DNA from 3 places in the Abyssicoccus albus genome. Region 2 is predicted to be linked to each of the others. Evidence: predicted binding sites of a transcription regulator. Region 2 holds the regulator's gene; each other region holds the start of a gene.
The links. The regulator NrdR, encoded in region 2, represses ribonucleotide reductase genes. The targets are predictions, from matches to a motif close to AACACNATATATNGTGTT.

Region 1 (11,621 bases), 310 kb from region 2:
TTATCGTATTCAACACCAAGGTTTATCGCATGATCTCTCCCAAGACCCATTACATCCAAATAAGGTAAGTAATATATATAAATGACAATAACTAATAATGCAATGATAACTGTACTAATGATAAGTAATTCTGATTGAATTGCATTAAAACTTGCAAACATTGTATTTTGCAAAATTAAGAAATCATCAGGGTTGATAAGTATTTGTACGAAGCTTGCTAAACTTTGGAAAAGTGTGCCAAGTATAACACCAATTAATAATAATTTAAAAATCGACTGTGCTGTTTTATTAAACATATAACCAAACAAAAACATTGTAAATGTAACTAAAGAAATCATTGCAATAAAGAAATTCAAATGTGTATTCATCATCGCTTGACTCGTTGCTCCAAAAATAAATACAAGCAATGTTTGGATAAATAAATATGCAGCATCTAACCCCATAATAGAAGGCGTTAATATTCGATTTCGACTAATCGTTTGGAATAAAGTTGTCGATACACCGATGGCAATTGCCATCAAAATCATCGCCCATATCCTTGTCAATCTTGATGGGAGTTGGTAGTGTAAAATTTTAAAATTAATATCCCAAAAAACATAAAATGTAATTGACAATAACGTGATGAGTGTAAGTATGCCGAGTTTAATCATTAAACTTCTTTTATGCTTCGCCAAAACCTTTTCGACTCCTTAAAATCATAATTAAAAATACGACACTACCAACGACTCCAATGACAAGACCAATCGCAATCTCATATGGGAAGATTACAATTCGTCCGATAATATCACAAATCATCACCAATATAGCACCAGTCAATGCAACATGCGCTAAAGTATTACGAATTGAATCCCCTCGGTACAACGAGACGATATTTGGAACAATCAATCCTAGAAATGGTAACATCCCTACTGTGACAACGACAACTGCTGTAATAATTGAAGTAATCAAGAGTCCAATTTGAACAATTCTTTGATAATTTAACCCTAGATTCACACTGAATGATTCTCCCATACCAGCAATCGTAAATTGATTAGCATATAGACCTGCAATAATAAGAAGAGGTATTGTAATAAAGAGAATCTCGTATCTTCCTGATGTTACAATGCTAAAGTCTCCTTGAAACCAACTTCCGATGGATTGAATACTATTGGATTTCAAGGCGATATATGTCCCTAATGAACTAATCACATTCCCTAGCATAATACCGACAAGCGGGACAAATACGATATCTTTAAATTTTACTTTTTGGATAATTTGAATGAATACAGATGTTCCAAGTAATGCAAGCACACTTGCAAACAACAACTTCAACAGTAAATTGGCTTCTGGGAAAAACATCAAAGAAATAATAATACCTAATTTCGCAAAGTCCATTGTACCAGCAGTTGTCGGTGCAACGAATTTATTTTGGGTTAATTGTTGCATAATTAATCCACATAAGCTTAAGCTCATTCCAGCAATGATAATACTAAAAGTTCTTGGCAATCGACTGGATAATAAAACATTCAATTGACTGTCATCTAGCGACAAAATATCATTTGGGTTTAAACTTACAACACCAACAAATATAGATATAATTGATAATACAAGCAAAGTAATACTCAAAATGGCAATTGATTTAGACATTGCGATCCAACTCTCTAAATGAAAATCATTCTCAATATAAACACTATAACATAGATAACTGACAATTAACAATAAGATATAAATAAAAAGTATCTATACATTACCTTGTATAGATACTTCTACGATTAATATATGAATCCAACTTCTACATTATCAATTTCAGATATCGCTTCTTCAAAGCTAGCATAATGTTTTGCCTTAAGATGGTTAAATTGTTCAACCGGTTCAACATTAAATATAAACGAAATATGTTGATTCTCTTCTAAGTATGATTGCATCCCATCAATACTACCTACTAGTGCACCAATAATAAATGACATCAATATAGGAGATGATTCACTATTAATCAAATCAATGTATTGAATCATACGACCATCTTTAGTTAACGTTGATTTGCTCGTTCTAAGACATAACAATGTTGACCAAATGAGGTGTGTCATTCTTTCTTCATATTCATGGTATGTTAGATGATCTAAATCTAGATTTGTTAAATCTATAGGATAATGATTCACTACGACATCTAATGGTTTATATTCACTTGGTATTTCCTCTAAAATATAATTCCAATCGATTTCTTTTTTGATATCTTGAATAAACTCAATACAGTCTGATTGTTCATCTTCTTGGCATTCACTCATCAATTGATCTAATGCGACATGATCTGAGTCAGTTAAAATTAATTTATTATTTTGTGTTCTTAATTTTTGAATTAACGGTCTTAGTTCATCACTTGTTGCATTCGATATAAATATATTTCTTTTATCTAACATAATTAATCCCCCTAGATTGTGATTACTATTTTACATGAATTGAATAGAGGATTTCAATTACTTCACTTCTATCGTTTTCTCTGGCATCGTGTGCATATCTCGAGCTGTCACATGACTAATTACATGATAAGTCCCAGCTTCCCTCGGTATAAATTCAAATATATATTGACCATCTTTATCATGTTTAGCTTCTATTTTTTGTGAGTTATCTTTGTTATCATCTTTCCAATATTCGAACATTACTTCATCTGCATCTTCTATATTCTCATCATCCATTGTAACATGTGCAATTGCTTTAATTTCTTCATCTATTGATCCTTTAGTTGGTAATGTTAAATCGACTTCTAACATCTTTACACCATCCGTCCCATGAGTACTATGGCTTTCTTGTTCATCTTGTGTATTACAGGCAGCTAAACCTATCAAAATAAACGAAAGTATTATTGTTAATAATTTATTTGATTTGTTCATATATAATCCCCCTTTAACTGTTACTCTTTATTATATACAATATCCAATAAAATTTAATGATTAAATAAGACTATTGTTTGACTTTCATATGTTATAATATCATACATATTGAAATAAAGAGAGGATTCATAATATGCGAGACCAAAATAAATTGAACGAATCAATTTCACATTTAGGTAATCAAAATACTCAATATCCAACAACATATACACCTGATGTATTAGAGTCTTTCGACAATAAACATCCGTATAGAGATTATTTTGTTAAGTTCAATTGCCCAGAATTCACATCACTTTGTCCAATTACGAATCAACCAGATTTTGCAACAATTTATATCAGTTACATTCCTGATCAAAAAATGGTAGAATCTAAATCATTGAAATTGTATCTATTTAGTTTCCGAAATCATGGTGACTTTCATGAAGATTGCATGAATATTATTATGAATGATTTAATCGAATTGATGGATCCTAGATATATTGAAGTATGGGGTAAGTTCACACCACGTGGTGGAATTTCAATCGATCCGTATTGTAACTATGGTAAAGCCGGTACTAAATACGAACAACTTGCAGAGAACCGATTATTTAACCACGACTTATACCCTGAAAAAATAGATAACAGATAATTTAATAAAGAGGTTATTAGCCGACCCTCTATAAAAAACTAATCCACCGATAACGATTAGTTATCGGTTTTTTTATTAAAGGAGCGTTTATATATGTTAAATGATAATAGAGCACTTGTCGTCTTTAGTGGCGGACAAGATAGTACTACCTGTTTGTTTTGGGCATTGGAACAGTATGATCATGTTGAAGTGATCACCTTCGATTATGGTCAAAGACATCTTAAAGAAATTGAAGTTGCTAAAGAGATTGCGAATGAATTAAATGTAAAACAACATTTATTAAATACAGAAATTCTAACATCTTATAACGCCAACAGTTTGACTAATAATGATATCGAAATTGATTCATCCAATGACGTGCCGAATACCTTTGTTCCAGGGCGCAATATGTTATTTCTTAATATTGCTTCAATTGTGGCCTATCAAATTGGAGCAAAACATATTGTAACTGGGGTCTGTGATACAGATTTCAGTGGCTATCCTGATTGCAGACGTGACTTCGTTCAATCGATGAATGAAACGATGAACTTAGCGATGGACTTAGAATTTGTCATTGATACACCGTTAATGACATTGAACAAAAAAGAAACGTGGCAACTTGCAGACGAGCTTGGTCAATTAGACTATATTCGATATCGCACATTAACTTGTTACAATGGTATCGTAGGTGATGGTTGTGGTGTTTGTCCATCTTGTAAATTAAGAGCCGACGGATTAGAAGCTTATTTAAATGAAGTTGGGAGGAAGTAATGATGTACATTCCTATTGATCATAATTATTCATTCGAATTAAATAAACAGTTTACTGTATCAAGTGCACATTATATTGATCATAAAGAAGCTGGTAAGTGTGCAAGAATTCATGGTCACAACTATAATATTCAATTAACGATTGGTGGGGATTCACTTGATGAATTAGGCTTTCTAGTCAATTTTTCTTTATTAAAAAAAGAAATACACGATTGGTTAGACCATCAACTAATTAATGAGCTCCCTGAATTCAATACTGTTGAACCTTCAACAGAACAAGTAGCATACCAAATTTATTTGAAAGGCCAACACTATTTAACAAGACAGCAAAACAATCCTAAATTACTTCAAGTCTTTGTACAAGAAACTGATTCAAGCTATGCTATTTATCGTCCAAAGGAGCATCAATCATGATTCCAGTACTCGAAATTTTTGGTCCGACAATCCAAGGAGAAGGCGCTGTGATTGGTAAAAAGACGATGTTTGTTAGAACAGCAGGGTGTGACTTTAGATGTAGTTGGTGTGATTCAAGTTTCACATGGGATGGTAGCCAAAAACATTTGATTCAACGAATGACAGCTGAAGAAGTATATAATGAGTTAAACAAGCTCGCTCCAAATAATTTTAATCACGTTACAATATCTGGAGGGAACCCAGCATTGATCAAGTCTCTAGATTCGCTTGTTCGTCTATTAAAAATTCAACATATAGAAATTGCTGTTGAAACTCAAGGTACAGTCTTTCATTCATGGTTGAATGAAGTCGATGATTTAACCATCAGCCCGAAACCTAGATCTAGTGGAATGAATCAAAGCTTAGAACAACTCGATCAGTTTATTAACTCGACAAAAGCAGTGAAAAGACGTTCTTTGAAAGTTGTCGTTTTTGATGAAGATGATATTGAGGATGCATTGATCTATCATAAACGTTATCCCGATATTCCATTTTATATACAAGTAGGAAATCCATTTTTAAATGAATCTGTAGAAAATCATCGTGATTATTTATTATCTAGGTATGAATGGTTAATCGAATCGGTCATGAATGATGAACGATTTTTAAACGTCCATATATTACCTCAACTTCATACTATCTTGTGGAGTAATAAGCAGAAGGTGTAATTTAAAAAGTTCTATTAATTCAGTGGATAAAATTTTATATCATAAGATTTTCTTCACTTAATTCAAACCTGACGATTATTCGCATTTTTATCGTCAGGTTTTCTTCATTTACTTCAAAACCTGATGATTATTCGCCTTTTTATCGTCAGGTTTTCTTCATTTACTTCAAAACCTGATGATTATTAACCTTTTTATCGTCAGGTTTCCTTCATTTACTTTAAAACCTGATGATTATTAACCTTTTTATCGTCAGGTTTCCTTCATTTACTTCAAAACTTGATGATTATTTTCCAGATCATATAAATACTTTCTATTAGTTCCGGTTCTTACAAAATATTTTTTTAATACTCTTTCTATAGTAGACCCAGATACTCCTTCACACCATATACACGCTTCTTTATAAGTAATTGGTCTTTTATGAATTGTAATCCACTCAATGATGTTATTGCGTATAAGCTCTTTTGTATTGTGCTTTGTATTACAATACTTACATACTGTGTATTTACATGATGGCTGTATGCAACTAGAGATTTCTTTACGACACGAACATAATATGCCAGATTTTATTTGTTTATCACTAAAATCATAATTCTTCATAAATATTGATCCATCAGTGATAAACCTTTTCATATGATTTAGATGCTTTAAACTCTTAGAATTCGAATGGCCATAATTTTTTAGATCATTCAATAACCTTAGTCGGTCATAATGCATATAAATATTTTTATTATGAAACGCTTTGTCTATCGAAAACTTAGGATTGATAAATACCATCATCATAACAATTTGTTGTTTAGGGAAAAGTTTAGATAGTAAAAAATGTTGTCTAGTGATAGATTCCAAAGGGTTTGGAATTGTGCGATAATCATTCGACCAATGATTATCGATAACACGATACTTTGAAGAATAGTTTTTGATATCGACGGCGATGATTTTATCATCGATAAATAATACTGAATCTAATTGAATCGTAGAGTTTTCAATTTTTAAATAGACATCGTTCAACTTTAAAAAACGTTCATTGGCTAACCAAAGGTCAAACTGCAATTCTCCCTCAAATCCTTTAAGTAAACGAGCATGTTCGTCAATGAGTGAGTCTTCCATTTGATATCTTCCAACAATCGCATTTAGTTGCTTTAAGTCGTTATTCACTTGTCTTATGTCAATGCACTCCTTTAATGGATTTGTACATTTTTATAATACAAAAAAACTCCCACGAGTGGGAGTTTAAAATTCAAAATCTTCATCTGTTAATGCTTCTACATTTAAAGCTAATACATATCCGTCACCTTTAACACTAAAGAAATCATGGTTTTTCGTACTTGTGTTTAATGCATTTTCAATGATTGGATTAAATCCATGTTCTTCAAAGTATGCGTCAAATCCTAAATTTGATAATGCTTTATTGCCGTTATATTTAACATAGTTTAACACATCTTGTGTTAAGTTCAATGGATCATAAAGCATTTGTGTATATGAGGCTTCATTTTCATACAGCGCTTCAAGTAATGTATACATTTCACGATCTGCTTGTTCACGCTCTTCATCTGTAAGTTTTTTTCGAATTGTTTGAGCATCAAGACCTGTAAAAACACCGTGTATACTTTCATCGAGCAATATCTTACGAATAATTTCTCCTGATGTAGTCATTTTTCCTTTTCCAGCTAAATATAACGGGTAGTAAAATCCAGAATAGAATAAGAATGACTCTAAAAACACACTCGCTACACGGGCCATATACTGATCATATAATGATGCTTCTTTTCCCCATAGTTTATGATATTTAGCAATAATTTTATCTGCTTTATATGTTAAATGTTTTTCATTAGGAACCCACTCTTCTAACAATTCATTAGTCTCTTGTGTTGATAATAATGTCGTAAATATATGCGAGTAACTTTTTGCGTGGATTTGCTCCATCATGCCCATAAATGAATACACTGCTTTTTTTCGTAAATCATCAGTGTGTAACATGATGAGTGGCATACCATCATCTGCTTGGTGAGTATCTAATCCTGTTAATCCAGCGAGCACTTTCTTGTACGTATCTTTCTCGGCACCAGTTAACGTTGACCAACTTGCTAAGTCCTTTGATACTTTGAATTCTGATTCAACCCACATTTGTGAAATATTTTGGCGCCAAAAGACGTTTGTTGTATCTTCTTGAGTATTCCAATTTACTGCTTCCATGTTTGACATTCCCCGCTTTAATTAGATTAAACTGAACAGCTTGTACATTCTTCAACGCTTAATAGTTTGTTTCGAGTATAGTACAGTGATTTCAACCCTTTATGATGTGCATATACATATAATCTTGCAAGTTCACGTGTTGAGATTTCAGAGTTTACATATAATATTGTCGAAATACCTTGGTCAATATGCTCTTGAATGACAGAAATCATATCGATTAATCTCATTTGATTTACCGTAAAGGCTGATTTGTAATACCACATTGTCTCTGGTGATAAGAACGGCATTGGATAGAATGTTTCAGCATTCCCATATGTTCTTCTTTCGATTTGATCAACAATTGGCATCACCGAGCTCGTCGCATTTTGTACGTATGAAATACTTTGCGTTGGTGCAATCGCTAAACGATACGCATGGTAAAGCCCGTGTTGTTGCACTTGCTCAGATAATGCTTTCCAGTCTTCACTTGTTGGAATATCGATCCATTCGAATAACGTTTTCACTTTATCGAACTGAGGCTTAACCTCATTTTTAATATATCGTTCGAAATATTTACCTGTTGCATAGTCACTCTTGTCAAAGTCTTTAAATGTTTCTTGGCGTTCTTTTGCAATCATCATTGATTTCTCAATAGAATAATAATTTAGCATCATAAAGAATACATTTGCAAAGTCACGTGCTTCTTCTGATTCATAATTTAATTTATTCTTAGCAAGATAACCGTGTAAATTCATCGCGCCTAATCCAACAGAATGCAATTCATCGTTTGCTTTACGAACACCTGGCGCATTTTTAATTGCAGTACTATTACTCACTACTGTAAGTGCATCGATACCAGAATGAATACTTTCACGAATCTTACCACTTTCCATCACGTTGACGATATTTAATGATCCTAAGTTGCACGAAATATCACGACGAATGACATCATCTGTTCCATAATCATTAATCGTTGAAGTCTCTTGAAGTTGGAAAATCTCAGTACATAAATTACTCATTTTCACTTGTCCAATGTTACTTAATGCATGATTAGCATTCGCGTTATCTTTAAACATAATGTAAGGATAACCTGATTGTAATTGTGTTTGTGCTATTTTATTTAACATTTCACGAGCATCGTATGATTTCTTCATGATGTTCTCGTTTTCGACAAATTTGTCATACCATTCGTCCATTTCAATATCATCCAATTGAACCCCATATTCACGTTCAATTGTATGAGGTGCAAACATAAAGAAGTCTTTCCCTTCTTTAGCAAGTTCTAAAAATTTAGAAGGAATGATTAATCCTGTTGAAATTGTTGCAAGTCTAATATCTTCATCAGCATTCACTTTCTTTGTATCTAAAAATTCAGGCACATCATAATGGAATATATTTAAATACACAGCACCAGCTCCAGGTCTTTGACCTAGTTGGTCAGCGTAGCTAAATCCACCTTCTAAACTTTTAGCAACGGGTAAAACACCTTTCGCGACACCTTTGATTCCCTTAATCGCTTCACCACGTGCTCTTAACTTTGATAAGTTAATCGCGACACCGCCACCAATTTTACTTAATTGTTTCGCTGTAGAGTCGATATAGTTAATCGAATTTAAGCTATCATCCACTTCTAATAAGAAGCAGCTCACCATCTCACCACGACGCGCACGACCTGCATTTAAAAAAGTCGGAGTTGCTGGTTGGTAACGTTGTTCAATCATCGAAAGAATATACTCTTTACACTTTTCGACATCACCTTTTGCTAAATATAAACTTACAATCACTACATGCTCTGTGTAGCTTTCTAAGTAGTTTTGTTTATCATTCGTTCTTAAAGCATAGTCTTTAAAGAATTTACTTGCTGCCATATAGCTCTTAAATTCAAATGGTAATGACTCACTATATTCAATAATTTCAATCAAATCATCTTCTGAGTATTCAGCGAATAAATCATAGTAAAAATCTTCATCAACCATATATCTTAAACGTGTGATTGGGTTATCAAAGTGTATCGTTAAATCATCGACTTCTTTCATATATTCTTGGAGTGCTTCTTGGTCTTTTTCTAATTTATAAAATCCATTCTCACCACGTTGAGTGACTTCATTGTTCAATTCGATATGTTTATATTGTTTCTTACCAGTTAAAGTCATACTAAATTAGCCACCTTTTGATTAAATATTTCTATATCTTTATCATTGCCATGCAATTCAAAAGTATGTAGTAACGGAACATTATACTTACCACTCAATGTCTTTGAAGCTTTCGCAAAGTTTTGTCCCCAATTTCTATTGCCACTCCCTACGACACCTTTTAAAAAGGTACTATTCTCTCCATAATTTAAAAATGTATCAACCACTTCAGGCACCTCTCCGAAACCAATCGTTCCAGTGACTAAAATAAAAGGCTCATACATCTCTAATTCGTTCGTTTCTTCTGTCAATTCAATCGTATGAATTGCATCTGTTCGTTGAATAAAACGACGAACATTTCCTGTTAATGAATAATACACAATTTGCATTGCGACACTTCCTAACACTATATATTGTGTTTTGTTTGAATGGCAAACACTATATAAGCTTTAAAAGTATTATAACATTTAATTATATTTATGATAACAACTAAATCTGATAAAACAAAAAACTATGATTCATACTAAAGATGTGCTATGTAATGTAATAATTAATTTTAATTTTATGTATCGAATAATATGTTATCATTTACTAAGCTCAAAAGAAAATCATCTAACCATGTATTTTCAATTTAATACGAAATAAATTTTTTACTATATATCATTACAATACTTCGGAGGTTTTTATTTTGTCTAACGTAACGAAAGGTATTATTTGTTTACTCATTGCTTCATTAGGTTTTAGTATTATGGGTTTATGTATCAAAATGAGTGGTGATTTACCGACGATGCAAAAAGCATTTTTCCGTAATTTCATTTCGATGATTGTAGCCTTTGGATTTGTCTTATACAATCGTGTACCGATGTTCGGACATCGCCAAAATCAAAAATTATTAATTGCACGAAGTGTGTTCGGTGTCATTGGTGTATTACTATTTTTCTATAGTCTTGACCATCTTGTACTGAGTGATGCCGAAATGTTAAATAAATTAAGTCCATTTTTCACGATTATTTTATGTTCGATCTTTTTAAATGAACGTATTCGTAAGTTCCAAATGATAAGTATCATCATTGCTTTCATCGGAACACTCTTTATTATCAAACCTGAACTTTCTCTTGAAGTGGTTCCTTCATTGATTGCTTTATTAGGTGCAATCAGTGCAGCAAGTGCTTATACAATCCTTAGAGTATTAGGGCCTTTGGAGAAGTTTTATACGGTTGTGTTTTATTTCTCGATGTTTTCAACGATTGTTTTACTTCCATTTGTTATAGTTAATTTCCATCCGATGTCAACGAAACAATTAGTGCTCTTAATTACTGCAGGTTTAATGGCAAGTATTGGACAGTTCGGGATTACACTTGCGTATCAATTTGCAGAAGCAAAACAAATTTCTATATTCTTTTATTCAACCGTGTTATTCAGTGCATTATTTTCAATTATAATATTCAAAACAATTCCAGATGCTTATAGCATTGTTGGATATATCATCGTATTTAGTGCTAGTTTCTATATGTTTATGAAACAAAGACCAAGAAAGCCTTTACATGAATGATAAATATTATTATTTTTCTAGCAAATCAGAATTATAGAAATTATTGATATAATATTGTACTTCATGCATTGTTATAGTATTCTATTATCACTGTTTTAATTGTTTGATAATTCAACAAATAAAGCAAAATGTCTTTTTGAAGGAGTGTGCTTGTATGGCTCGTCGTGAGTATACAGACCATGAAATAATTGAAAGTGTTCCCCGTAAAGGATTCTTCGGTCATCCTAAAGGATTATTAACATTATTCATCACTGAATTCTGGGAACGTTTTAGTTACTATGGTATGAAAGCCATCTTACTTTATTATTTATACTATGCAACATCTAAAGGTGGATTTGGTCTTAAAGAAACAGATGCGATGATCATCGTAACGTTATATGGTGCTTTAGTTATGATGAGTACT
Region 2 (11,621 bases):
TAGAAAAACTGAGCTCATTAAAATGATTGGAACTATATTTACAATTAAAATTAAAATACTTATAATCTTATCACTTTTTTTGTCTGATTCAATTGATAATGTGTAGGCTCCTAGCATTAAAAATAGTAAATTAAAAAATAAAGGAATAAAGGTTGATAATAAAAAGTAATTATGTATATGGCTATAATTCAAACAAATATATAAATAAATTAAGTTTAATATAGATAATAGCAATAATGTTTTTCTCATAGAGGCAACATCCTTCAAATTGTAATCCTTTAATATAAGTGATTAGTTATATTATTTATTTGAAAATAATATATAAATTATTGATTGATTATAATGATTTAAATTAGAAAATATCCACCGAATGAAATTATTCTGGTGGATATTTGTACTATGAATTAAACATTATCGTTTAATGATTTAAATTTTATTGATTCAATTACTTCCCATAAATAATTGAATCAACCGCTTCGTCATCTAATGACTTCACAATTTCAACAATTAATTTCACCGTATTTTGGAAATCTTCACGATGCATAATTGATGCATTAGAGTGCATATATCTTAACGGTACGCCTATAGATAACGACGGTACACCTTCATTCGCAACATGGAATGATCCTGAATCCGTTCCGCCTTTAGTTACCATTGCAAGTTGTACTGGTAAACCTTTATCTTTAATCACTTTCTGAACGTGCTTTCTAAACCCAACGTGTCCGATATTTGTCGCATCTAATAATAACAACAACGGTCCATCTCCTAAATTACCTTCACCTTCGTTTTTCGGCATATCAGGCGTATCCAACGCAAGTCCTACGTCTACTGCAATTGCTAAATCTGGCTTTACTTTTGCAGCGGCTGTTTTAGCGCCTCGTAGACCAACTTCTTCTTGAACAGTCGCACCACTTGCTACGTTTACATTGACATCTTCACCGTTTAATTCTGCTAATACTTGAGATGCTACAGCACATCCAAAACGGTTGTCCCACGCTTTAGCAAGTAAATAATTTTTATTCGCCATTTCAGTGAATTCCATATATGGTGTAATTTGATCACCAATTTGAACTCCAAATGATTCAGCTTCTTCTTTATCTTTTACACCGATATCGATAAACATATCTTTGATTTCAACCGTTTTTTTACGGTCTTCAGGTGTCAATACATGAGGTGGTTTACTTCCGATGATACCTGTTAATACACCTTGTTCTGTAATAACATTCATACGTTGACTCAACATCACTTGACTCCACCAACCACCTATTGGTGTAAACTTTAAGAAACCTTCTTTTGTAATATCTGTCACCATGAATCCTACTTCATCTAAGTGACCACCAATCAGAATTGTTTTAGAACCATTTGTAGCATTTTTCTTACCGAATATACCACCTAATTTATCATGAATCAGTTCATCACTATTAGGTTCTAAATAGCTCTGAAGTACTTTCTTTACATCATGCTCATAACCACTGACACCATGAGCATCTGTTAAGTCTTTTAATAATTGTAATTCTTTATCCATATGTATTCCTCCTAATAATCAGATTATTTTAATTATACCATACAATACAATTAAACAATAATGTGAACGTTTACGTCATTCTTATCAAATATAAGCTTTTCTTCTGAATATTTACTCTAGAGAGTGACTCAAGCTCTTCTAATGTTCTTGCTCAGTGACTTCTTTAACCCTCTTCAATCCTTAATTGTTAATGCCATTTACAATCGTGCCTTTCGTTATACCATTGCAACCACAATATTGTGTCATCATCAGCCAAATTTTTTTGTAGACTTTATTGATACCGTTATATACTTCAATACCTTTGATTTTAATGTGATTCATAAAACTTGACCGGCACCAAATAAATCACAACCTGAAATGTATGTATTTTCTGTTAAATAAAAAAAACTTCTATGTTTATAATAAACATAGAAGTTAAAAATTAAATACGACTATTTAGCTAATGCGTCTTTTGCTTGTTGCGCAATTTCAGCAAATGCTTTTTGGTCAGAAATCGCAATTTCTGATAACATTTTACGGTTAATATCAATACCCGCAAGTTTTAAACCATTCATTAATTTAGAATAGCTTAACCCTTCTTGACGAGCTGCCGCATTAATACGTGTAATCCATAATTTACGGAATTCACGTTTCTTTTGACGACGGTCACGGTATGCATATTGACCTGATTTAATAACCTGTTGTTTAGCTACTTTGTATAATTTACTCTTTGAACCGAAATAACCTTTAGCAAGTTTCAACGTACGTTTACGACGACGTCTTGTAACTGTTCCACCTTTTACTCGTGGCATAATAATTCCTCCTTAAATATCTACTATTTATTTTACGTAAGTTAACATTTGTTTGATACGTTTCATATCGCTTTTAGACACTAATGAAGCTTTTCTAAGCTTACGTTTTTGTTTCGTTGATTTGTTGGCGAATAAGTGAGATGTGAATGCTCTAGAACGTTTTAATTTACCTGATGATGTACGTTTAAAACGTTTTGCTGATCCACGGTGAGTTTTCATCTTTGGCATAATAATTTCCTCCTAAATAATTGAATTACTTCTCTTGAATTGGTGCTAACATTAAGAACATTGAACGTCCTTCCATTTTCGGTTTTTGTTCAACCGTTGCAACATCTTGACATTCTTTAGCGAAATCTTCTAATACCTTTTGTCCGATTTCTTTATGCGTAATCGCACGTCCTCTAAAACGAATAGACACTTTTACTTTGTCTTCTTTCGATAAGAACTTACGTGCATGATTTAACTTCGTATTGAAGTCATGCTCTTCGATCGTTGGGCTTAAGCGAATTTCTTTAACATTAATCACTTTTTGCTTTTTACGAGCTTCTTTCTCTTTCTTTTGTTGTTCGTATTTGTATTTACCATAATCCATAATACGCGCAACAGGCGGTTTTGCTTTAGGTGCAACTAATACTAAGTCTAAATTGACACGCTCAGCCATCTCTAATGCTTCTTTTGTACTTTTAACACCAAGTTGATCCCCATCTTGTGCGATTAATCGTACTTCATTTGATCTGATCTTGTCGTTAATTATTGTTGTGTCTTTAGCTATGGGTAACACCTCCTAAATTTAAGTTTAATAAAAGAAAGATTTAGGCAAAACAAAAGTGAACGGGCATACATATACACCCGTTCACTCATAATACTTCACGTATAAACCTTATAACTGCTTAATGCGTCGTAAGGTGAGAAGCGGGCGCCTCTTCTTGTTCTTTTATTCAACGTTATTAACTATACCACGTATATATTAGTGAGTCAAATTATTTTTTGAGTCTGATCTCATCGACTAAGTTCCAAATAAAGTCATCTCTCTCTACAGTGTTTTGTGCTTCTTCACCATATTTACGCACGTTAACTTGCATTTCTTCAACTTCTTTATCCCCGATAACAAGCTGATATGGTACTTTACTCATTTGAGCTTCTCTTATTTTGTAACCCATCTTTTCATTACGATCGTCGATTGTCACTCGAATCCCTTGTGACTTCAATTCATCCATCAACTGTTTACTATAATCGAAGTGATGCTCAATTGAAACTGGAATAATTCTGACTTGTTCTGGTGCTAACCATGTCGGGAAAGCGCCTTTATATTCTTCTGTTAAGAATGCCACGAATCGTTCCATTGTTGATACAACGCCACGATGAATAACGACAGGTCTAACTTCTTCATTATTAGAGTCTATATACGTTAAATCGAATCGTTCTGGAAGTAAGAAGTCTAATTGAACAGTCGATAATGTTTCTTCTTTACCGAGTGCTGTTTTCACTTGGACATCAAGCTTTGGACCATAGAATGCTGCTTCCCCTTCTGCTTCAACGTAATCTAATTCCATTTCATCGACTGCATCTTTTAACATTTGTTGTGCTTTTTCCCACATTTCATCATCATCAAAATATTTCTCTTTATCAGATGGATCTCTATAACTTAATCTGAAGTTATAATCTGTTATATTGAAATCCTTATAAACATCAATGACCAATTGAACAGTATTCATAAATTCTTCTTTAATTTGATCAGGTCTTACAAAGATATGAGCATCATTTAACGTCATTCCACGAACACGTTGCAATCCACTAACCGCACCGCTTGCTTCATATCGATGCATTGTACCAAGTTCTGCGATACGAATCGGTAATTCTCTATATGAATGTCTCTTATTCTTATAAATCATCATGTGGTGTGGACAGTTCATCGGTCTTAGCACAAATGTTTCATTATCTAATTCCATTGGTGGGAAGATATCATCCGAATAGTGTGCCCAATGTCCACTTGTTTCATATAGTCCACGACTACCGAGTACTGGTGTATACACATGATCGTACCCCATGCTTATTTCTTTATCAACGATATAACGCTCTATTTCACGACGGATTGTCGCGCCATTTGGAAGCCATAATGGCAACCCTGAACCGATTAATTGTGAATTTGTAAATAAATCCATATCTTTACCGATTCTACGGTGATCACGTTCTTTACGCTCTTCTAACAATTGAAGGTGTGCTTTAAGATCATCGTCATTGAAAAATGCAGTACCATAAATACGTTGTAACATCTTATTGTTACTATCACCACGCCAATAAGCTCCAGCCACCGAAAGCAACTTAAATGACTTTAACTTAGACGTTGAAGGCACATGGATCCCACGACATAAGTCAACGAATTCACCTTGGCGATAGACAGTCACTTCTTCTTCATCACCAATTGCATCAATTAATTCCAATTTATATGGATCATGTTCAAACAATGATTTAGCTTCATCAACAGAAAGAACTTGTCTTTCAATCTTATGATTTTCAGAAATAATTTTCTTCATTTCTTTCTCTATCTTAGCTAAGTCTTCATCATTGATTGTCGATTCAGTATCTACATCGTAATAGAATCCTTCTTCTATGGCTGGACCAACACCGAATAATACGTCAGGATATAAACGTTTAAGCGCCTGTGCCATTAAATGCGCTGTAGAATGGCGTAAAATTTCAAGCGCTTCGTCACTCTTCTTCGTAATAATTTCAATCGCGCCATCTTGATTTAGCGGACGTGTTAAATCAACCAATTGCCCGTTAAACTTACCTGCTAATGCTTGCTTTTTGAGACTTGATGAAATAGATGCAGCAATCTCTTCAGTTGTAACACCTTGTTCAAATACCTTCTCGTTACCATCTGGGAACTTAATTTTTATTTCACTCATCGTTATCCCTCCATTAATATAATTATATAATAAATAAAAAAGAACACTCTCCCCAAAAAGGGGCGAATGTTCTTCGCGGTACCACCCTAGTTAATATACTTTCTGCATATTATCTCATTCATCATATATATAATAGATATACGGTAGTCAATCACACGATTATATATAGCATTCCCAGCAAATAGCTACTCTCTTAGATTATCAATAATCTATACAATCCATTGTCAAAGTTGTCCGTATATTCGATTAAATTAAGTATACCATGAAAATTTGATGATGCAATAGATTTGGATGCCATTTAAAATAATTAACACACTAACCATTGTAACCATCATAAACTTTTATTGCGCAAATTATCACCATCGATTTCGACTGGTTCCATTAATGTCAATATTCTCTCTATAATCCGATCCGCTTTTAATGTGTCGACTTTCGATTTCACCGTTGATAAGTATTGTCTTAACTCATCAATTGTTAAATTGGATGATATAAATGTAGGCATTTCGTTAATCATTCTATAATGTAAAATTGCACCGAGTATCTCATCACGAGTCCACTCACTTAAGTCTTCAGCGCCTAAATCATCAATCATCAAGACTCTTGCGTTTTTCATCGCTTGGACTTTATCTTCGGTCGTCCCTTTTTTAATACTTGCTTTAAGTTCTCTAATGAATTCTGGCCAATACACGAGAACAGATGGAATATGCTTGGACTTTAATTCATTGGCAGTTGCACCAAGAATGTATGACTTCCCTCTTCCAAATGGGCCATGAATATATAACCCTTTCGGTGTTTCACCATGCTCTAAGCCCATCGCAATTTGAACCGCTTTAGCTGCGATTGCTGCCTTCTTTTTTGAATTAAATTGAAGACTGTCAAAGTTTGCACTTAAAATATCTTTTGAAATATGATGACTTTGAATTAAACTTGATAGTTTTTGTTGTTCTCTTGCTGCTAATTGGCTATCACAAGGTTTATATGAAATTGTAATATCGTGTTCTTCTAAATGAAGGACTGGCGCCATCCCTTTAGTATAATTTATGCATTCATCAAGACAATTACAACGTTCACATTGCTTGGACTGATGGATATATTCTTGAAGTACCGGTATATTTTGTTCCCATAATTCATTTGGAATTGAAGGATTGTCCTTAATCAATTGAATGACTTCAGGATGGTTGAATGTTTCTTCTTTCACTTTTTGAACTTGAGCTTGTAAGTTAGGTATTTTACCGGTGATATCATTAATCGACCTCATTTTTTACCTCCTTCTTTATATTGTTTTAAAATCTTCTGGAACGCTTCGATACTTTGTTTCGTTTCTTCATCTTGTTCATGTTCTGACGAACCACTTGATTGGTCATTTTTATGTCCATTGTCAGTCGATGAAAAATTACCTTTTGTCTGTTGATTATGTTGACGCTCACGTTCTAACCATTCTGGCGTGACACCTTTTGTTTTAAATCGATTTTGCTGATCAAATTGTTTTTGCTTTTGTCTTTGCTGATATGACTTCGCATAATCCATTGCTTGTTGGGCATTTTTCAAACCTTCTCTAGCCCACTGCGCTGCAATTTGAATCGTAAATTTTTGTGGTAACGTCTTATCTTTTAATTGATACACATATTCGATTAATATATTGGCAACACCGTATGGCAATTCGGTTTCTTGAGTAATCCGTTCGATTAACTTTTTATCTTCTTCTGTCACTTTCCCCCCACTAACCATATAGAAACGTTCAATGGGTGGTGTTTTATCTTGCAACTCAAACCATTGAGCTTTAGATGATTGAGATTCATTTTGAGCTCGTTCATCGATTTGGTGTGCTTGATTAGATAAATCTTGTTGCTGATCTTTCAACTTAATGTTTGGTAGCTGACCATTATGTTCAATTTGATAAAAATTTCTTGCGCGTTGCGCTAACAATTTGTGATTAATTGATTTATCACCATTTAAAGAATCCAACAATATGCCTTTCATATGATTCGGACTAATGGAATACAAGTTGGATAGTTGCTCAATTAATTGCTTTGTTTCTGTCGTAAATGAATCTAAGTCTATATAATTATTTCTTAATAAGGTTTGGAATAATTCAAAATCAAATGACGGTTCACTCGGTATCCCTCCAGATTCATTATCTTTAACGAACTGAACAGTCGAGGGATCATTCACCGATTCATCCATTTGATGATTTAGTTTATGGTCAAACACTTCTTCATAGCGCTTAGTCACTTCTTTAAAATCAGAATGAATCGTATGTGATTTTACAAATTGTTGCCTTAATTCTAAGTAACGATCTTTCTCAACCGTTTTATACAAAAATACATTCATCATCGGATCATTAAAATATTCATTTGGTGACATCGGTTTAACTAATTCGTATTCAAAAATGTTCAATTCATCAATCGTATTAACAAATGTCTTTATTAGACCGATTGCTTCTAGTTTATGCCGTGTTTGTTCGAATACTCTCAGCGGCATATTCAATTCTTTCATAAAGATATAATGGTTTTGAAATTGACTTGGTCTAGATTGAAATCTCATCATATATTCATACAGTGCAACAGAATCATACCCAACGATGGGTACATACAATGCATGTAAAATATCATGTGTCATGATTGATGGATAATATGAAATTGATACATTGAATTCATCGTGTGGATTCATTTCAGTAAAATGCATCAGTTCATCGTCCTTCTTTTGGATTTGGAATGAGTTGAGAAATCGAATCAATCAATTGATTGATATCTTTAAATTCTTTATATACACTTGCAAATCTTACATAAGCTACATCATCAATATCCATCAATCTTTTCATCACCATCTCTCCGACTTCTTCGGAAGGAATCTCATGTTCATTTCGTTCGCGAATTTGTTGTTCTACTTCCTTCGTTAGATTGAGTAATGTATTATACTCAATCGGACGCTTTTCACACGCTCTAATCAATCCATTTAATAACTTATCTTGGCTAAACATCTCTCGATTTCCATTCTTCTTAACTACCATTAACGGCGCCATTTCAATTCGCTCAAAAGATGTGAAACGATATTTACATTTATCGCATTCACGTCGTCTTCTAATCGCAGTACCATCATCTGACTGTCTTGTTTCGATGACTCTTATATTTTGATGACTACAGGCTGGACATTTCATTTTGATCACCACACAACTTTTATATTATCCCCATTATAGCAAAAGTATAATCAATTCGTATATTAAAGAAAATATGAACGTGTGAAAAGAGAAAGAAGTGTAGATTAGAAAACTCCAATCTACACTTCTTGAATTTATATTTTAAATCACATCATTTAATTGAATCTCTTAAAAATTAATTAAATCTCTTTCCCAATCTTTAATGCTAAATCAACGACACGGTTAGAATAACCCCACTCATTATCATACCATGCAAGCACTTTTACTTTATTATCATCCATCACCATTGTCGTTAACGTATCAATAACTGCTGAATTTGGATTTGTATTAAAATCTTTAGATACTAATGGCTCATCTGATGTTGCTAATATTCCTTTTAATTCATTTTTACTTGCTTCAATAAATGCATTATTCACTTCTTCAACCGTTACATCTTTCTTCAAGTCAACAACTAAATCTACTAGCGATACATTCGTCGTTGGTACACGCAATGCCATTCCGTGTAACTTACCTTCTAATTCAGGGATAACAAGTGATAATGCTTTCGCCGCTCCTGTAGATGTTGGAATAATACTTTCTGAACATGAACGTGCTCTACGTAAATCTTTATGCGGATTGTCGATATTTTTTTGATCATTCGTAAATGCATGTACCGTTGTCATTAAACCATTCTCTATACCAAATTTATCATTTAATACTTTTGCTACAGGCGCTAAACAGTTTGTCGTACAACTTGCATTACTAATTACATCATGTGTTTTAACGTCTAATTGATCATCATTGACACCCATAACAATCGTATGAACGCCACCTTTACCAGGCGCTGTAAGTAATACTTTCTTCGCACCCGCATCGATATGACCTTGTGCTTTCTCAGGATAATTAAATTTACCAGTTGCTTCAATAACTAAATCAATACCCATAGACTTCCAAGGTAAGTTTGCTGGTACACGATCGTTTGTGATTTTGATTGATTGGCCATTCACATTAATTGTATCCTCTGATTCAACAGACACTTCTCCATCAAACTTTCCATGCGTTGTGTCATATTTAATTAAGTGTACTAACGTCTCTACTGGATAACTCGCATTAATCGCTACAATATCTAATTCATTTCTCAATGCAGCAGCTCTTAACACCATTCTACCAATACGTCCTAAACCATTAATCGCAATCTTCGTCATAAAAATATCCCCCAATATCAATAATTTCTAATATATTATAACATAAATATTTTTATCTGAAAGCGTTTTCTAGTATTTTTTTAGATTCGTTTTAGAAATGATTTTGGATTGTTTCTTTTACTTGTTCTTCAAGCGCATCAATCGTTCCATGATTTTTTAATACAATACCTGCTAATGCTTTCTTATCTTCTATAGGTGCTTGAGACTTTACTTTAGATAAGGCCGCCTCATAAGAGATATCATCTCTTTGCTGTAATCGTTTAATCTGTTCTTGTTGATCAATATAAACAACAATGACTAGGTCAAAATGTTGTTCTAGTTTGTTTTCAAACAATAATGGAATATCTTGAATGACGTGTTGATTCGTCTTCAATAGATGCGTTGTCTGCCTATTCATCTCTTCTCGAATTAATGGATGAAGTATATGATTTAATTGTTGTCTCAATGAGGAGTCATTAAAAATCAATTCACCTAGTTTTTTTCTATTTAATGTCCCATCTTCATTTAAAATTGTTTTACCAAAATGATTAACAATTTTTCGTAAACCCTCTGAGCCTTTCTCTACCATTTGTCTACTCACAACATCAGCATCTACAACGGGTATTCCATGCTGTTCAAACAGTTTAGCGGCTGTTGATTTACCTGTAGCAATACCACCAGTCAATCCTATTAACATACTCATTCTCCTTACTTCTGACAATTTGTACAATAAAATGAATTTCGCTGATTAATACGACGTGACGTCACTTTTTTCTGACATATAGGACATAACTTTTTTTGATAAATTAAAAATTCATCTTGCATTGAACCGATTTCACCATCCATGTGGACATAACTATGAATCGATGAGCCTCCTCGTTCGATACTTTTAATAAATAGTTTTACGATTTCTTTATAAAGTTCACGCATTTTACGTTCAGTCAACACATGTACTTTTCGAAGTGGATGTATACGGCAAATGAACAATGCTTCATTTGCATAAATATTTCCACAACCGACAACATTTTCTGCATCCATTATAAACTGCTTGATTGAAATCGTTGATCGATTGAGTTTAAATTGCTTAAATCGATCAATAAAATACGCTTCCCCTTCAATGCCAAACGGCTCTGGTGCCATCTGTTGAAATGGTTTGAACTCATTGATATGATCTAGCACTCTTAACTCACCGAATCGTCTCGGGTCAATATAATGTAAGTACACTGTTTTCGTCTCATAATTTAATTCAAATGTTGTATGCGTATGAGGAATTGATGATACTCGATTTGTATTTATTTCAAAACGACCACTCATCCCTAAATGCGCAATAACTACTTTATCATTAATAGGGTTCGTCAGTTGCATCACAATATATTTTCCACGTCGCTCAATCGTATTAATTTTTTGTCCGATTAATGATTGTTCAAACTGTTGAAGATTTTCATGTTTAACGACTGCCATCTTCCCTTGACGATGACTCAATTTAATTCGATCTGATAATGAGATTGATTCAATCGTATACCCTTCGATCGTTTTCAAATCATCGACGACGAGTTGCACTTCTGGTAATTCTGGCATTTATTTAACTCCTTTATTTCGTGTCATACCATGATTCCCCGTATGAACCATCTACAAGCAGAGGGACATCTAAAGGATAGGCATTCTCCATGAGCTGCTTTACATCTTGATAAAACGCTTCAACATCGTCACGATGCACTTCGAATATAAGTTCATCATGTATTTGTAACAATAAGTACGCACTATATCTGTCTTCAAAATCTTGTGCATCATATTTAACCATTGCCATTTTAATAATGTCTGCAGCAGTTCCTTGTATCGGTGTGTTCATCGCAGTTCGCTCTGCAAAGCTACGCTGATGGAAATTTCGACTGTTAATTTCAGGAATATAACGGCGTCTATTTAATAATGTTTCCACATATCCATTGCGCTTCGCATCTAGAATCACTTGATCCATATACTTTTGTATATTTGGATATACTTTCAAATAATTATCGATGAATGTTTTTGCTTGCTTTCTAGGAATGTTTAAGTTTTCACTCAAACCATAATCACTAA
Region 3 (11,621 bases), on a different contig from region 2:
ACCATTAAACATCCAATGAATACCATACTTATCTTTTACAGCACCAAACTCTCCACCCCAAAATTGAACGTCTAGTTCTGCAACAACGATCGAATTAGTATCGCCTGCTACTTTTTTGAATAATTGTTTCACCGCTTCGCTATTTTCTTTATCGGTCTTGTCATAAGACAACGATAGTTTCATTGCATCTGTAAATTCAGCATCATCACCAAATCGATCCGCAGCATAAAGCTTATGACCTAAAATTTCGAACTCCGCATGCATCGTACTGTTATCCGCATCACTTTGCTCAACACCAAAATGTTCTGCCTGTTCCGCTGATACAGGCATGCGGTTAATGTTTTTTGCTCCGAATAGACTTTCGTAATATTCTAAAGCTTCTTTCGTGTTTTCAAAAGTTAAATATGGAATTAATTGTGTCATTTAAATCCTTCTTTCTTTGTAATTATATTATTTACTTATACTTATTAATATACTCATTAAGATAGATTTAAACAAAATATAAATCTTAATAGTTTATATATGTAGATGTACTCATCTTTCAAGCTTCTAGTCTCTACTGACTTTTATAAGCCATATATTTCACACAAAATCATTCCATTGTTACACTTAAAATAACTAATCGATAAGGAGTGTTCATATGAATATATTAATCGTAGGTGCAAATGGACAAGTTGCGAAACAACTTGTTCATAAAATGAAGGACGAAGGTAAGCATAATCCAATCGCTATGGTTAGACGTGAAGACCAGATAGAACAATTTAACTCAATCGGAGTTGAGACGAGATTGATTGATTTAATGGACAACCAACAAACCATTGAAGATGGTTTGAACAATATCGATTCAATCGTATTCTCGGCTGGTTCTGGTGGTCATACTGGTGCGGATCAAACCATGTTTATTGATTTAGATGGTGCGGTTAAAGTAATAGAAGCTGCTAAATCAAAAAATATTAAGCGATTCATTATGGTTTCATCATTTGATACAACACGTAAGGCGATAGAAGAAGCCCCTGAATCGTTCAGACCGTATGTCATTGCAAAGCACTATGCGGATATTTGGTTAAGAGGATCAGGACTAGACTATACAATTGTTCATCCTGGTAAACTTGAAAACACACCGAGTACTGGTAAAGTAAACTTAGCCGAACAGGTTGAATTAGGTTCTATTTCAAGAGAAGCAGTTGCAGATGTGTTGTTACAAGTAATTAACAACGATAATACCATCGGTAAGGAATTTCAAATTATAGACGGTGATGAGGATATTATAGAAGCGGTTCAAAACTATTAATTTGTTATAATAGAAAGATGTTTGGACATTACAAGATAAATATTCTATTTATTTTTAACTAGATAAGAAAATACTATTTAGTGACTTCGATTCTTTTTCTGCAATCAGAATAAATCGTAAATACTCTGAATACCACAGGAAAATCAATCAAAATCAGCCTCGTATTCAGAGTAAATCGTAAATACTCTGAATACCACAGGAAAATCAATCAAAATCAACCTCGTATTCAGAGAAAATCACAAATACTCTGATTACGACAAGAAATACAAAGAGTCTAGGCATAAGTAATTCATTTTTTATAACTCTTTTTTGAGCTTATTGAACTACTTTTATCCTAGACTCTTTTAAAATTTTATTCCCCTTGATATTCGTGTTCATTGTTGTAAGGCCAGATATGTCTATTAATACTTTCTTTAAACAGTTTGAGTACTTCTGCATCATCAATTGGCTTAAACAACATGTCTCTCCCATGTCTATCAATTTTTATATTCGGTTTTGCATACGTACCTGCCGCAATATTATCTTGATTGAATGTAGCTTTATACACTTTACCATTATCAGCAAATACATATTTCTCCATTTCAGTTTCTGGTTTCACTTCATTACCATATGCTTCAGCAGTTGAAAGATTAGAAATTGGATCTTGAGTTAAGTCGACTACCCCATCATTCGGTGTATAAGCAGTAAAGTAAAATAAAGCATGAATATCATATCCATCATACCCTGGTGAATCTTGAGTTGCTATCATAATTTCACCATCACTAGACTTAATGTATGTGTCACCACCACCATGATTCCCAAAGAAAAAGGTCCTACTTGTAATCATCTTATCATTGCCAATGACTTTCGGAATGTAACCCATTGTTTTAAATTCATCCTTTATTTGTTGACCAATACTTGAATCCATATTACTATAATTCAATGCAAATTCACTTGCATCTAATGTTGTTGAATTTACTGTTAGAAACATTGTACTATTTATTGGTACCTTTTCCATTCTTATTTTTTCACCATCAAAATTCATCACTAACATTTCATTTTGAAGAGGATTTTCATGAAAATATAAAACTTTACCCGTTTGATCAGTAGTATTACTAATAATTCTGTGGAATGGATCGCCATACTTTTCACGAATTTCTTTTTCGCCATATTCATCGTTATGGATATCCGCTATTCCAACTTTAGCAACTTCACCTTTTTTCTCATCAGGTAAAACTACCAATTCATTAAACTCAAATGTTGGTCCAATACCAATTAGACCTCCACGTCTACTTGTCACTTCATACTTATTCTCTATTTCACTCATAGGAAGTCCATTTTTAAATTTGCCAAACCCTTCAGTGTTAACATCTAACGCTGATTTGATAAAGTTTTCATCCATTATATCTATTGAACCATCTTCAGATATCCAACTCACATCTCCACTTAACGAGTTACTATTATTAGATGTATCTTCTTCTGACTCTTCAGTTACTTCATCCTCAGAACCTTCATTATCTTCAACTGCTGCTATTTCTTCAGTAGAATTTTCCTGTTCATCACCTTCTGCTTTCTTAGCTTTTGACTCTTCTGTTGTTTCTTCTTCATTAGAATTCTCTTGTGATGATTGTTCATTCTCATTCACTTCTTTATCTTCAACTACTTCTGTTGAATTTTCGTTATTATCTTCTGATGAACTTTGACATGCTGACAGTAACAAACAACTAGTAATAGAAACTATGTATATTTTTTTCATTATTTACCTCCCTATTGATATACATTTATTTTAACATTCGACAAATAACAATTGTTTAATTTTTTGTAAATTTTTAACTCATATATATATATATATATATATATATATATAAATTTATATGATAAAGCTAAATGTTTGTAAAAAAATTCACAAAAGAGACACCAATATAAAGGTTAAACGATTGTATATACCGAGTAACTATTATAAAATATAAGTGGATTAAATATAAATTCAAAGGAGAGTTGTTCATGCATAAAGAACACTTAGAAATCGCAAAAAATGGTAAAGGATTTATCGCTGCATTAGACCAATCAGGTGGTTCAACACCTAAAGCATTGAAATCTTATGGTGTAGACGAAAGTGAATACTCAAATGAACAAGAAATGTTCGATTTAGTTCACGAAATGCGTTCACGTATTATTACATCACCAGCATTCACTTCAGATAAAGTCGTTGGTGCTATTCTTTTCGAACGTACTATGGATTCAAAAATCGACGGTAAATACACTGCTGATTATTTATCAGATATTGGTGTTGTACCGTACTTAAAAGTAGACAAAGGGTTAGCTGATCTTGAAAATGGTGTTCAACTGATGAATCCTATGCCTGAATTAGATGCATTATTAGACCGCGCTGTTGAGCGTAACATCTTTGGTACTAAAATGCGTTCTAACATTATGGAATTAAATGAAGAAGGTATTAAAGAAGTTGTTAAGCAACAATTTGAAGTCGGTAAACAAATCATTGCTAAAGGCTTAGTTCCAATTATCGAGCCAGAAGTAAATATCGACGCAAAAGATAAAGAACAAATTGAAGAAGTACTTAAAAATGAAATCTTAAAAGAATTAGATCAATTATCAGAAGAACAACCAGTAATGTTAAAATTAACGATCCCTACTAAACCTAATGCATACAAAGAATTAGTAGATCACCCACGTGTAGTTCGTGTAGTTGCTTTATCTGGTGGATACTCTAGAGAAGATGCTAATGAAAAACTTGCTCAAAACGAAGGTGTCATTGCAAGCTTCTCACGTGCATTAATCAATGATTTACGTAAATCTCAATCTGATGAAGAATTTAACAAAAACTTACAAGATACAATCGATTCTATCTACGATGCATCTGTAAATAAAAAATAATTTTCTCTCATAAACAAGTGATGCGACAGCCTTTTGGCTTGCATCGCTTGTATTATTTTAAAATATTTGTTGTTTTTACTAGACAAAGGTCATCTATCAGTGTACAATTGGTTTATAAGATCAATAACTACAAAGAACAACTAATTCACATATTACAAAAAGTAATCGTGTTCGTGTAATTGTTCGGTACTTTTTGTAATATGTGAATTTTTTTAGTATTTAGTAAGGCAAGGTTTTATAATAATTTATATGGAGGTCATTATATTATGACACAACAAGGTACAGTAAAATGGTTTAACGCAGACAAAGGTTTTGGATTCATCGAAGTTGAAGGTGGAGACGATGTATTCGCTCACTTCTCAGCAATTCAAGGTGAAGGTTACAAAACTTTAGAAGAAGGACAAGCTGTTGAATTCGAAATCGAAGAAGGCCAACGTGGACCTCAAGCAGCTAACATCGTTAAATTATAATATAATTTAAATGAAACCTTAAAAAAGGCACTGACTTAGTCAGTGCCTTTTTTGTTTTGCCTATTTATTGTTGGTTTGATAAATAATGTATTCTCTGATTATGCGACCCTCTAAATTTCAAAGACAAATCTTTTAAATAATTAACAAATGGTCCATCTACTAATACGTCAATTTGATCTAATACATCCTTTAAATCAGGATCTCGTTCGATATACTCTCTCATATAACCAGACCACATCCAAATATCTTTTTCCTGACCAAATTCTTTTCTTACTCTTTTTATAAGGGGATTTACAATAATTAAGTTTTGTAATGGCTCCCCTCCTAAGATTGATACCCCTTGAATATAAGGTTTCCTTAAATAATTAATTATCTCATCAAGTACTAATTCATCGAACTGACGTCCTTTATTAAAACCCCAAATGCTTGCATTAAAGCAATCTTTGCAATGAAAAGTACATCCTGATACATATACGCTCACTCTAATCCCTTCCCCATCCGTATATACTTCAGGCATCACTCTGGCGATATACCCTTGTCCATCATACTTAGACATCACTTATTCTCCATATGCTTCACACGATTTGATATTTCTTTATGTCGCCCATTTACCATAGGACGCTTTAATGGATTACCTAGATAACCACATGTTCTTTTGACGACATCTGTCGTGTCAGGATTCGTATTATTGCAGTTGGGACATTTAAAACCTTTCTCAGTCGGTGTAAAGTCACCTTCAAATTCACATTCATAGCAATGATCTATCGGTGTATTTGTCCCTAAATATCCTATTTTGTCGTAAGCATAATCCCACACTGTCTCTAGCGCTTTTGGATTATGTTTTAAGGTTGGATATTCCGCATAATGAATAAATCCACCTGTAGAATATTTAGCAAACCTTTTTTCGAAGTCCAATTTTTCAAAAGGTGATACTTTCTTTCTAACATCGTAGTGAAAGGAGTTTGTGTAATATTCTTTATCCGTCACATGTTCTATATACCCAAATCGTTCCATGTCAAGTTTTGCAAAACGATCTGTTAAAGATTCGCTCGGTGTACCATACACGCTAAATTGTACATTGTATTCATTAGATAGGTTCAACGCATATTGATGTATATGTTTTAAGATGTTTTCAACGTGATCAATTGCTTCGTCATCTGCCTCCCATTGGGGATGATACAACAACGTTCCAACTTCATATAGTCCAATATAACCTATGCTAATAGTTGAGCGCTTATTGTAAAATAATGCCTCAACCTCTTTATTATCTTTAAATTTTTTACCGAAAGCACCATGTTCATATAAGATGGGTGCATTCTTGATCTCAACCTCTTTTAATCGCTCTATTCGGTAAAGACATGCATCTTTAATGATATCTAATTTTGCATCCAATATATTCATAAATACATCAAGATCACCTTTTGATTCAATCGCAATTCTCGGTAAATTGAGTGTCACTACACCCATATTAAATCGCCCATTATTGATATATTCGCCATGTTCCTCATACGCATTTAAGAAGCTCCGGCACCCCATTGGCACTTTGAAGTCACCGATCATTTCAGACAATGCCTTATAGTTCAATACATCAGGATACATCCGTTTGATACTGCATTGTAAAGCCAATTGCTTCACATTATAGTTTGGATCATTAGGTTTTAAATTAACACCTTCTTTTAAACTAAAAACAAGTTTTGGAAAAATTGCAGTTGTTCCATCTCTCCCAAGTCCTTTAATACGAGTATTTAATATCGCGCGTTGGATTAATACACTATATTGATCAGTCCCTAATCCAAAGCCAAATGTGACGAACGGTGTTTGTCCATTCGATGTATACAGAGTATTCACTTCATATTCGAGAGATTGGATTGCGTCATTAATATCTTTCTCTACGTTTTGTTTTATATATTCATCTCGTCGTGCTTCAGCAATAAATTGATTTGCAACGATTCTATGTTTCTCTTCATTTAATTGTGCATATGTACTTAATACCTCATCGATTCGATCGACCGAGCAACCACCATATTGACTACTTGCGACATTAGCAATAATTTGTGAAATTTGTGCTGCTGCCGTTTGAATCGATTTAGGAGGCTCTACTACTGCATTTCCTATTTGAAATCCATGCTTTAGCATGCCTTCGATATCAATTAAACAACAATTTGTCATCGGCATATACGGATGATAATCTAGATCATGGAAATGAATATCACCATTCAAATGAGCTTTTCTAACATGCTCAGGTAACATCTCTAATCCAATATGCTTTGCAACCGTTCCTGCTGTTAAATCACGTAATGTATTAAACACATTAGCGTCTTTATTCGCATTTTCATTAACTATCGATTCTTCCCTTTGGACAAGTTGTTGCAATTTATCTTCTAATTGATGATGCATAGAATATACCCCATTCCTTTATATAGTGTTTACAATTTAAATTTAACACTATATATAGCGTTTTCAAGTGTATTACTAAAGCTTTAATAAATCGTCACATCAGAATAATTATTTTAAAAAAGACAAAACCATACATATCAATATACTTTTATGCTTTTTATAATATATTTATTATGAACCTTATTTTATAATCGTGATATTTATCACAACTGAATATCAAATAACACGATACAATGACATTATTCAATAAATTATTTCATACTACCAATAAAGTTGTAAAATAAATATATGATTAAATAAAGGATGATGACGATGCAATTCAATATGAACTACGATGAAAATCCATTTATTGTAATATGGGAGTTAACACGTGCTTGTGAATTAAAATGTTTACACTGTCGTGCAGAAGCTCAATTTAGAAGAGATCCGAGAGAACTATCATTCGAGCAAGGTAAAGCTTTAATTGATGATATTAAAACAATGGGTAATGCGATGTTAGTCTTTACGGGTGGCGATCCTTTGATGAGACCTGATGTCTTTGATATAGCCAAATATGCCATAGACAAAGGTGTACGTGTTTCAATGACGCCATCAGCAACACCTAATGTGACAAAAGAAGCAATGCAAACTGCTAAAGATATCGGCTTATCACGTTGGGCATTCAGCTTAGACGGTCCTACTGCTGAAATTCACGATCATTTCAGAGGAACGAGTGGATCATTTGACCTGACAATGAATGCTATTAACTACTTAAATGAACTTGAGATGCCATTACAAATTAACACGGTTGTATCTAACTACAATTTAGACACACTCGATGAAATGGCTGCACTCGTGAAAGAGCTGAATTGTGTATTGTGGAGTGTCTTCTTCTTAGTACCAACTGGACGTGGTCAAACGAAAGATATGATTAGTCCCGCAGAGCATGAAAGAGTCTTCAGATGGTTGTATCAATTGTCGAAAGAAGTAGACTTCGATATTAAAACAACCGCTGCACAACATTTTCGTCGAGTTGTCATTCAGTCTAAACAACGTGAACATAAAAAAGAAGGTCATGATGAAGTTCCAATCCAATACCAACAAGCATTAATGAATGGTACAACTGGAACAATTGATGGTTTAGGCAGAGCGCCTAAAGGTGTGAATGACGGGAATGGATTTATCTTCGTCTCACATACTGGTGATGTCTATCCAAGTGGATTGTTGCCTGTCAAAGTCGGCAGTGTAAAAGAAGAGAAACTATCTGAAATATATCGTAACTCACCAATTCTAAAAGACTTAAGAAATCCAGATAAATATAAAGGTAAATGTGGAGTATGTGAGTTTAGAAATGTATGCGGAGGATCTAGATCAAGAGCTTACGCAATGACGGGTGATTACATGGAAAGCGAACCATATTGCGTCTATATTCCAGAAGTGTTAAGAAAGAAAAAGAAGAAAAGAATTTCATGAAATAAAACAGCGCGTAAACAATTTTACGCGCTGTTTTAATTCTATAAATGAAGATAAATAATTACATCATTCCAGGCATGCCCATGCCGCCCATTCCTGCGCCAGCATCTTGACTATTTTCTTCAGGAATATCTGCTACAACCGCTTCTGTTGTTAAGAACATTGATGCAATACTTCCTGCATTTTGTAATGCAGAACGTGTTACTTTCGTTGGATCAACAATACCTGATTTAATCATATTGACCCATTCACCTGTTGCTGCATTATATCCAACACCAACATCTTCTGACTTCAAGCGTTCTACAATTACGCTTCCTTCAAGTCCAGCATTCTCAACTATTTGACGAATTGGTGCTTCTAAAGCTTTCAGCACAATGTGTTGACCTGTCGCTTCATCACCTTCTAATTGTAATGATTCAACTTCTTTATATACATTGATTAATGCTGTTCCTCCACCTGCAACAATGCCTTCTTCAACAGCTGCTCTTGTAGAGTTCAATGCGTCTTCAATACGGAGTTTACGTTCTTTCATTTCAGTTTCTGTTGCAGCACCAACTTTAATGACTGCAACTCCTCCTGCTAACTTAGCAAGGCGCTCTTGTAACTTTTCACGATCAAATGATGAATCTGTTTCTTCAATTTGTGCTTTAATGACACTAATACGATTCTCAATCTCTTCAGTACTTCCAGCACCTTCCACAATTGTTGTACTGTCTTTCGTCACATTAACTTTCTGTGCTGTTCCTAACATATCTTGTGTTGCATTCTTTATATCGATACCTAAATCATCTGTAATCACTTGACCACCTGTTAACGTTGCGATATCTGCTAACATCTCTTTACGACGGTCACCAAATCCAGGCGCTTTAACAGCAACAGCAGTAAATGTTCCACGAATTTTATTCAACACGATATTCGTCATCGCATCACCTTCTACATCGTCAGCGATAATTAAAATTGGGCGACTTTGTTGAACGATTGATTCTAATAACGGTAAGATATCTTGGAAGCTTGAGATTTTTTTATCCGTAATCAGGATATATGGATTTTCAAGTTCTGCTTCCATCTTTTCATTATCAGTTACCATGTAAGGTGATGCATATCCTCTATCAAATTGCATACCTTCTACAACTTCTAATTCTGTTTCAAGCCCACGTGACTCTTCAATGGTAATAACACCATCATTACCAACTTTCTCCATTGCATCGGCGATATAGCGACCTACTTCTTCATCAGCAGCTGAAATTGCACCAACTTGCGCAATCGCTTCTTTATCTTTTACTTCTTCTGATATTTCTTTTAATTGTGCTACAGCTTTCTCGACGCTCTTACCAATTCCAGAACGAATTCCAACTGGATTTGCACCACTTGTTACGTTTTTTAATCCTTCTTGAATCATAGCTTGTGCTAGAACAGTTGCAGTTGTTGTTCCATCACCTGCAATTTCATTTGTCTTATTAGCTACTTCAGCGACAAGTTTTGCCCCCATATTTTCAAACTTATCTTCTAATTCGATTTCTTTAGCAATCGTGACACCATCATTTGTAATGAGTGGAGCTGTATATGGTTTATCTAATACGACATTTCGTCCTTTAGGTCCTAATGTCACTTTCACTGCATTTGCAAGCTTATCAACACCTTTTAACATTGATTGACGAGCATCTTCTGAAAATTTAAGATCTTTAGCCATAATAAGATTCCTCCTTGTAGTTATTCAATAACCGCTAATACTTCATCAGCATCTAAAATTAAATATTCTTTATCATTTTGTTTTACTTCAGTCCCAGAAAATTTACCAAACACAACACGCTCTCCAACATTTACTTCGATTGGAGCTCGCTCTCCATTGTCTAACAAACGTCCATTACCAATTGCAACAACCGTTCCTTCTGCTGGTTTCTCAGTCGCTGATTCAGTCAGAATTATTCCGCTTTTTGTTTTAGTTTCTTCTTCTGTACGTTCTACGACAATTTTATGACCTATAGGTTTTAACATTGTAAATCCTCCCTTATTTAGTATTTTTTTATTATAAATATTATCAAATGTATTAGCACTCTATACATTTGATTGCTAATACATTTATTATATTAATCAAAGTTGGTCAAAATTGCAACTATTTTGTTCTTGTTTTTTTAAAAATTTAATCCATGATATAATAGGTCCATTGAATGAATTAATTAGAATAGGAGCATTATTAAATGAATCAGAAAGCACGTTGGATCAAACACATTAGTATCATCGTCTTATATATTATGGCACAACTTATTGTACTGCCAGTTGCGTTAGTATATATGATTATGAATCAAGGTCAAGTTGATGAAGAAGCCGTAACAAGAATATCATTGATTGCAAATATTATCGGATTTGTTATTGCTTTAATCATTATAGGTATTTTATTCATAAAGATTAAAGCACCCTTTGACTTCGAACTGAAGTATAGACAACCTTGGCTCGTGTCACTTGGGTGGTTAGTATTTGGAGTTGTCTTTGCTTATATTACACAAATCATTACTTCAATCATTAATACACAAGTACTCAAAAATCCAATGCAATCCGAGAATACGATGGAAATTATGGAAATCGCTTTTCAATATCCTTTCTTTATATTAATTGTTGCAATTTTAGGGCCAATTCTTGAAGAACTCGTATTTCGTAAAGTATTATTTGGTGAAATTTTCAATGCGTTAAAAATTAATAAATACGTTGCATTTACCATTGCCTTTTTAATTAGTGGATTTATTTTTGCAATCGCACATATGGACTTCACACACATTATCATTTATTTAGGTATGTCATTTGTATTCTCATTAATCTATGTCATGACAGGCCGAATTATTGTACCTATTATTGCACATGCTTTAATGAATACTATTGTAGTGATTTTACAATTTACATTTAAAGATACGATTAAAGATTTAGAACAATTCCAAGAATTATCAAATCTAATATTCTATTTCTTTATTTAATAAATCCTAATTTGATTAAAAAAGGTGTGCATCATTACTTTAATTACAATAGAGTCTGGGACGTAAGTAAACCGCACAATAAAAATAGCGATAAAATTTGATGAGGATCAAATTTTATCGCTATTTCTTTTATTTTATTAAAGATTTAACTACTTGCAGTAACTAATTTTC

Region 1: nrdI (class Ib ribonucleoside-diphosphate reductase assembly flavoprotein NrdI) is a predicted target of NrdR. The motif match lies at 10,069-10,086, and genes of this name have one in related genera.
Region 3: nrdD (anaerobic ribonucleoside-triphosphate reductase) is a predicted target of NrdR. The motif match lies at 7,077-7,094, and genes of this name have one in related genera.

What each region holds. Positions count from the first base shown of each region.
Region 1 is NZ_RKRK01000002.1:54,222-65,842, reverse strand. Features, by position in the region: gene EDD62_RS00360 (iron chelate uptake ABC transporter family permease subunit) at 1-674, opposite strand, end outside; gene EDD62_RS00355 (ABC transporter permease) at 661-1,626, opposite strand; gene EDD62_RS00350 (hypothetical protein) at 1,752-2,396, opposite strand; gene EDD62_RS00345 (FixH family protein) at 2,454-2,867, opposite strand; gene queF (preQ(1) synthase) at 3,001-3,495, shown strand; gene queC (7-cyano-7-deazaguanine synthase QueC) at 3,589-4,245, shown strand; gene EDD62_RS00330 (6-pyruvoyl trahydropterin synthase family protein) at 4,248-4,658, shown strand; gene queE (7-carboxy-7-deazaguanine synthase QueE) at 4,655-5,365, shown strand; gene EDD62_RS00320 (nuclease-related domain-containing protein) at 5,630-6,517, opposite strand; gene nrdF (class 1b ribonucleoside-diphosphate reductase subunit beta) at 6,593-7,555, opposite strand; gene nrdE (class 1b ribonucleoside-diphosphate reductase subunit alpha) at 7,582-9,687, opposite strand; gene nrdI (class Ib ribonucleoside-diphosphate reductase assembly flavoprotein NrdI) at 9,684-10,055, opposite strand; gene EDD62_RS00300 (DMT family transporter) at 10,355-11,218, shown strand; gene EDD62_RS00295 (peptide MFS transporter) at 11,373-11,621, shown strand, end outside.
Region 2 is NZ_RKRK01000002.1:360,252-371,872, reverse strand. Features, by position in the region: gene EDD62_RS01835 (M42 family metallopeptidase) at 446-1,525, opposite strand; gene EDD62_RS09155 (bacterioferritin-associated ferredoxin) at 1,706-1,846, opposite strand; gene rplT (50S ribosomal protein L20) at 1,957-2,316, opposite strand; gene rpmI (50S ribosomal protein L35) at 2,344-2,544, opposite strand; gene infC (translation initiation factor IF-3) at 2,570-3,097, opposite strand; ribosomal protein L20 leader region at 3,134-3,250, opposite strand; gene thrS (threonine--tRNA ligase) at 3,297-5,225, opposite strand; gene dnaI (primosomal protein DnaI) at 5,557-6,483, opposite strand; gene EDD62_RS01805 (replication initiation and membrane attachment family protein) at 6,480-7,910, opposite strand; gene nrdR (transcriptional regulator NrdR) at 7,915-8,382, opposite strand; gene EDD62_RS01795 (glyceraldehyde-3-phosphate dehydrogenase) at 8,562-9,566, opposite strand; gene coaE (dephospho-CoA kinase) at 9,658-10,248, opposite strand; gene mutM (bifunctional DNA-formamidopyrimidine glycosylase/DNA-(apurinic or apyrimidinic site) lyase) at 10,254-11,123, opposite strand; gene polA (DNA polymerase I) at 11,137-11,621, opposite strand, start outside.
Region 3 is NZ_RKRK01000004.1:101,776-113,396, forward strand. Features, by position in the region: gene EDD62_RS07600 (VOC family protein) at 1-423, opposite strand, end outside; gene EDD62_RS07605 (SDR family oxidoreductase) at 641-1,291, shown strand; gene EDD62_RS07610 (hypothetical protein) at 1,644-3,026, opposite strand; gene EDD62_RS07615 (fructose bisphosphate aldolase) at 3,275-4,165, shown strand; gene EDD62_RS07620 (cold-shock protein) at 4,432-4,635, shown strand; gene nrdG (anaerobic ribonucleoside-triphosphate reductase activating protein) at 4,700-5,191, opposite strand; gene nrdD (anaerobic ribonucleoside-triphosphate reductase) at 5,191-7,032, opposite strand; gene EDD62_RS07635 (TIGR04053 family radical SAM/SPASM domain-containing protein) at 7,345-8,484, shown strand; gene groL (chaperonin GroEL) at 8,546-10,174, opposite strand; gene groES (co-chaperone GroES) at 10,195-10,479, opposite strand; gene EDD62_RS07650 (CPBP family intramembrane glutamic endopeptidase) at 10,683-11,450, shown strand.